Regions from separate parts of the Pantanalinema rosaneae CENA516 genome, predicted to be linked through region 2. Evidence: predicted binding sites of a transcription regulator. Region 2 holds the regulator's gene; the other holds the start of a gene.
The links. The regulator NtcA, encoded in region 2, controls nitrogen genes in cyanobacteria. The targets are predictions, from matches to a motif close to TTTGTANNNNNNNNTACAAA.
Positions count from the first base shown of each region.

Region 1: a site for NtcA is predicted at 1,187-1,206, ahead of ACN4EK_RS20995 (ammonium transporter). Genes of this name have one in related genera too.

Region 1 covers NZ_JBLZFZ010000040.1:3,121-6,356, forward strand. Annotated here, with positions in the region: gene ACN4EK_RS20990 (polysaccharide deacetylase family protein) at 1-950, opposite strand, end outside; gene ACN4EK_RS20995 (ammonium transporter) at 1,449-3,068, shown strand.
Region 2 covers NZ_JBLZFZ010000063.1:15,358-18,593, reverse strand. Annotated here, with positions in the region: gene psbH (photosystem II reaction center phosphoprotein PsbH) at 48-251, shown strand; gene fabI (enoyl-ACP reductase FabI) at 408-1,208, opposite strand; gene ntcA (global nitrogen regulator NtcA) at 1,600-2,271, shown strand; gene ACN4EK_RS26465 (DUF3084 domain-containing protein) at 2,512-3,236, shown strand, end outside.

The DNA.
Region 1 (3,236 bases), on a different contig from region 2:
GCCGAAAAATATCCTGCTTCCTGTACCGCCGTTAACACCCGTTCATCGTATTTGCCTTCGGGATAAGTAAAGTAATGAATCGGAGTCCCCAATTCCGTCTCTAGAATCCGCTTGGATTCCGTCACTTCGACACGGATTTCATCATCGGTCAAGTCTGGCATGACCCGGTGGCTGACACTATGGGACGCGATCGTCACTAACGGATCCTGCGCCATTTGCCGCAATTGCTCCCAGGTCAGGCTAGAGCGCCCCATTTGTTTCCCGACCTTAGCCGTGTAGATCGAAAAGACGGCGGGATAATTGTATTTCTTTAGTAGCGGATAAACATATTGATAATGTCCGGCATAACCATCATCAAACGTCAACAGAATCGGCTTTTCGGGTAGTGGTAAGCCAGTCTGCAAATGGCTGACCAATTGATCCATCGTAATCGGCGTTAGCCCCCGTTGCTGAATCAGTTGTAAGTGCTGTTCAAACTCGGCGGGAGTGACATCAAAAAACACCTGCTTTTCCGGCAGAATGTCGTGATACATCATCACTGGCACTTTGGCTAACCGAGCCTGGGCGTGAATCTTGGGAAAGGGTGCGGGAGTCAAATACGCGACCAGTTGCGGAGCTAGTTGCCCCACCAGTCGTCCCATGCCCATTTCTGGTTGCTCAACCAGACCCACTGTTTGGCTGACATCACTGACTAACTGGCTTAACCCTGCGGTTGGGGGCGAAGCCATCGGCAAACAGTCGGGATTGAGCGGTAGCGACGCTGGCGTACCCGTTGCCGGAGTCAGGGGATTGAAGTCCTGAGCCTGAGCCGATCGCGCGATCGTCCCACCTAAAACCACCGCTAGTCCCAATGCCATCGCGAGATGACCAGATAACCATTCCTTGGAATACCACAGCCGATGATTTGCGATCGAGCCAGAATGAAACCGCCGCTTACGTACCATGAGCATGACAACTCGCATCTGCCACAAAAATGTCCTAACTAGATCTACTCCAATCCCAGAGGTTTGTCAGGTTTTCTGCAATACTCACCAGTTCGTAACAAATTATCACAGAAAACTCAGTCCTCGTAACATAAATTTATTTCTTCCCAAAAGTCCTTATTAAACATCTAAGAAATTAGACGTAATATTTTTCACCTCTCTCACCGTCTTTTCACGGACAACCCCGCCCGAGCCCGAAAGTTTTTGTAATCACGGATACAGAATCTAACTCCTCAGAATTGCTGGAATCTGATATTGATTCTCCTGACAGCATTCCTATTTCAAGATTGCTACACAGTCGGTACTTGCCTGAGATTTTCGAGGCATCCAGCCCTTTCGGTGACAGACTCAACCCTTGAACAACGGAGGTTGACTTGGCGCTAGATTGCAGCTTAGGCTACCTGACTCGGTTTATGGAGTTTTTCAAGTAAATCGATACATTACATTCGCCGAGGAATGTCGAACATGATGTCGAACCCGATGCTTAAACAGCAGTCAAAACGAAAACGGCAGCCTTCATCCCTTGTCCTAGGCAGCAAATGGCTTACTCCTAGCTGGTATGCCAAAAAGCTCACCCCTAGCTGGCAAGCCAGTATTCCTTTAGCACTGCTGATTGTCGGTGTTTGGGGATATGCTGCCTCAGCTCAAGATGCACCAACACTAGAAAGTGTCGCCGCTACCACAGAAGGTCTGAAAGTTGGTTTAGACACCATGTGGGTCATGGTAGCCGGGATGCTGGTGTTCTTTATGAACGCTGGATTCGGCATGTTAGAAACTGGCTTCTGTCGGCAGAAGAATGCCGTCAACGTGCTTGCCAAAAACCTGATTGTCTTTGCGCTATCGACGATCGCGTTTTGGGTGATCGGTTTTGGATTAATGTTCAGTAGTAACGGTAGCGATACCCTACTAGATAATCTGATTGGTCTGGGGGGTGGCTTCTTCTTAACGGGTGCCGATAATAGCCCCGCCACTGGAGATGCCTACCAGGGAATCTTTGGTGCACTCAACTGGACAGGTGTGCCCCTAGCCGCCAAGTTCTTCTTCCAATTGGTGTTTGCCGGAACTGCTGCCACGATCGTGTCTGGAGCCGTGGCTGAACGGATTAAGTTCGTGGACTTTCTGATCTTTAGCTTGTTGTTAGTCGGGATTGCATACCCCATCACAGGTCACTGGATTTGGGGTGGCGGTTGGTTGGCTGACTTAGGCTTCTTTGACTTTGCCGGCTCTACCGTTGTTCACTCCGTGGGCGGTTGGGGTGCATTAACTGGTGCTATCTTCCTCGGTCCCCGTTTAGGTAAGTACAACTCCGATGGCAGCCCGAATGCTCTGCCTGGTCACAATATGAGTATTGCCACCCTGGGTTGCTTGATCCTGTGGTTAGGCTGGTTTGGCTTCAATCCTGGCTCCACGATGGGAATTGGTGATGGTTCGCTGATTGCCCATGTGGCACTGACTACTAACACTGCCGCCGCGTTTGGTGGTGTTGCCGCTACCATTACTGCCTGGTTAGCCCTGGGCAAACCGGATCTGTCAATGGTGATCAACGGCATTCTGGCAGGTTTAGTCGCGATTACGGCTCCTTGCGCCTTCGTCTCGATTCCAGCCTCGGCAGTGATTGGTGCGATCGGCGGTGTCCTCGTCGTCTATGCCGTTGCTTTCTTCGATCGGATGAAAATTGATGACCCCGTGGGGGCAATTTCTGTTCACTTAGTGAATGGGGCTTGGGGGACGTTAGCGCTAGGATTGTTTGCCGTGGGTCCCAGCACCGCACCAGGGGCTCTTTATGGTGAAGGTGGCGGTCCAAAAGCTGGATTGCTACTGAATGGCGGCTTCGACCAACTCTGGTATCAGATTGTTGGCATTGTGGCTGTAGGTGTAGCAACCGTTGTCGCAACAGCCGTCTTCTGGGTAATTCTGAAAGCCACCCTGGGGATCCGTGTCTCGGAAGAGGAAGAAATGATGGGTCTCGACATCGGCGAACATGGCATGGAAGCCTATGCCGGATTTGTCAAAGAAGCGAACAGCATCATGCACTCCTCCAGCATCTCTAGCAGTTCCTCTGGAGTCGGTAGCTCTCACTATTAAGCGATCGCTCAATCTAGCGATCGCTCAAGCCAGATCAACTCTCGGATATTTAGGTTCGATTGATTGATTACGTTCCACAACTTCAGGGTAGAGTCGCTCTCTGCTCTGAAGTTTTTGCTTTTTAGCTCTAGCGCCATTTAATCTGGAGGCGACCAACCATCAAGCATT
Region 2 (3,236 bases):
TGTTACGAAGAATAACAAATTCTGTCGAGCTTAATCATAGGTGACTCATGGCACAGCGGACTCGGTTGGGAGACATTCTGCGTCCCCTGAATTCTGAATACGGTAAAGTTGCTCCTGGTTGGGGAACCACTCCCGTGATGGCAACGTTCATGGCGCTATTTTTTGTCTTTTTGCTGATTATTCTGCAAATCTATAACTCCTCTCTGCTGCTCAACGACTTTAGTGTTGATTGGCGCAGCATTGGTGGCTAAACCGATTTAGTTCACAACTGAAGCACTGTTTATTTAACTTGCCCCGGTTCTGCCGGGGTTTTTTGTGGTCAGAAGATTTCTGAATATTTACATGCGATCGCTGGGATGCATAAATCTTAAACACCCCAGCGAGTTTACTCATATTTAGCCGATGACCTATGCCATGCCTAAGATTTCGTAGCCCGCATCGACATAAAGGATCTGCCCGGTAATGCCGCTTGCCAGATCGCTACACAGGAAGGCAGCCGTGTTGCCCACTTCTGTCTGCGTCACGGTTCGGCGGAGGGGTGCCACTTCCTCAACGTGGTGGATCATATCCAGAATGCCGCCGACGGCTGAAGAAGCTAACGTCCGAATCGGTCCTGCCGAGATGCCATTCACCCGGATATTTTGGGGACCCAGATCAGCCGCGAGATACCGCACACTCATTTCTAATCCGGCTTTAGCGATCCCCATCACGTTGTAGTTGGGGATCACCCGCACTCCACCCAGATAAGTCAGGGTTACGACACTGCCCCCTTCGGTCATTAAAGGCTTGGCGGCAGCACAGAGTTTCACCAAGGAGTAAGTGCTGATGTCCATTGCCAGCGCAAAACCATCGCGGGAGGTTTCGACGAAGCCACCGGACAAGTCATCTTTATTGGCAAAGGCGAGGCAGTGAATCAGAATGTCTACCTTGCTCCACTTTTCCCGCACCGTATCGAAGGTAGCCTGAATTTGAGCATCATCCTGAACGTTGCAGGGGACAAAGAGGCTGGGCTGTAATGGTTCCACCAGATCGGCAACTTTCTTTTCCATCTTGCCCTTCTCATCCGGGAGGTAAGTCACCCCGATGTTGGCTCCGGCCTGGTGAAGTTGCTGGGCAATGCCCCAGGCGATCGAGCGGTTATTCGCAATCCCTGTAACCAGGGCGTTTTTTCCTGTCAAATCCAGCATGGCGATCGGTACTTTATGCAATGATTAAGCGCACCTATGAGAATACTCAAAGATGGGGTACAACGGTAGCAGATCTGATCATTCAGATGTTCTGAATGCCACCATTCTGCCGTTGGTTGCTGATCTCAGGTAGCGACGCAATCCAGTTGCCCTCAAGCGATCGCGGAATTTTTCTGACACAGGCTAAAATCCTCAATAAAATTGGGATAATTCCTTCTAAGCTGGTTGCATCGGAGGGCGATTGACTCAATTTAGTTAGCGAACGAACGAAATACTTCTGACCGGAAGTAATTTTGTAGCAAATGGCACAAAAAACCACTGTGAAGTAAGTTTAAGTGTTCTAAGTTACAGATCTGTTTAGTAAACCTCACCGTTGTTATCTGGGCAACGTTCATCGCACCAGTCAGGGGATATGGTAGTGACGCAAGATCAGCCGCTGGCATCAGTATTCCGCCAAATGAGTGGGGGAGCATTTCCGCCCGTTGTTGAAACCTTTGAACGAGGCAAGACGATCTTTTTCCCGGGTGATCCAGCCGAGCGGGTGTATTTTTTGCTCAAGGGGGCCGTGAAGCTTTCACGGGTCTATGAGGCTGGAGAAGAGATTACCGTCGCCTTATTACGAGAAAACAGTGTGTTTGGGGTGCTGTCCCTGATTACTGGGCATCGGTCTGACCGCTTTTATCATGCGGTTGCCTTTACACCTGTAGAGTTACTGTCAGTGCCGATCGAGCAAATGGAGAAAGCCCTAAAGGAAAATCCTGAGTTATCATTGGTCTTGCTTCAGGGATTATCCTCGCGGATCTTACAAACCGAAATGATGATTGAAACCCTGGCACACCGGGATATGGGATCACGGCTGGTTAGCTTTTTGTTGATTTTGTGTCGTGATTTTGGGCTACCGACTAAAGATGGAATTACGATCGACTTGAAACTGTCGCACCAGGCAATTGCAGAAGCGATCGGGTCTACCCGAGTGACCGTAACCCGCTTATTGGGTGATCTACGCCAGGACAAAATGATCTCAATCCATAAGAAGAAAATCACGGTTCACAATCCAGTTACCTTAAGTCAGCAGTTTAACTAACCTTCTGACCCCATTCGCTCCTCCTAATCGCAATAACTGAATAGACATACGGTAGGCTGTAGATGAACTTTCGCCCTGAGGATTTCGTCTGCCAGGTTTTTAGGACTCTGCCATGCAGATTTGATGGGTGAAAGTCTGGTGCAATGTCTGGGGACACGGTTTCCGGGGTAAAGCAGTCTATTAATCTATTAAAACGATGCACTTGAGCGATCGAGGCAGATAGGGCGTTTGGGAGTGTCGATGTCCATTGGGTACATCTTAATTTTGGCGGTGTTGGTGTTGGGTGGGGTGATTGCTACGGTTGGCGATCGGCTGGGAACCAAGGTGGGCAAAGCTCGACTGAGCCTGTTTAACCTGCGACCTCGGCGGACGGCGACGTTAATTACCATTCTGACGGGGGGGATTATTGCGGCTTCCACCTTAGGTGTCCTGTTTGCGGCCAGTGAACAATTGCGTACAGGGGTGTTTGAACTCAATTCGATTCAACGGCGACTGCGGAAAACCCGCTCTGACCTGCGCGAGGCGAGAGATGAAAAAGAGCAGATTGAAGACGAACTGGATCAGGTTCGCTCTGATCGCGCTACGGCAAAGAAGCAACTTACCCAAACTCGACAACAATTAACGGAAACGAATCAGTCCTTGCAAACGGCGATCGCGGAACGTTCCCGTGCCCAGGCAGAGCGATCGCGGATTGAAGCTGAACTGGGTCAAACTCGCAGGCAACTGGCGGTCGTCTCAGAACAAGGGGGTCGATTACGGTCAGAGATCAGCCAATTGCAACAGGAACGCAACCAGGTGATTGCTGAACGGGATGCCCAAATCGCAGATCGAGAGCGGGTGATCCAGGAGCGGGAAGGGCAACTGAAGCAACTGGAAGTTCAGCAGGACTATCTGGCGCGGGAAGTGGGTCGTCTGGAACGGGAAGCTCAGGGTTTACGCCAGGGCAACTTAGCGGTGCAGCGAGG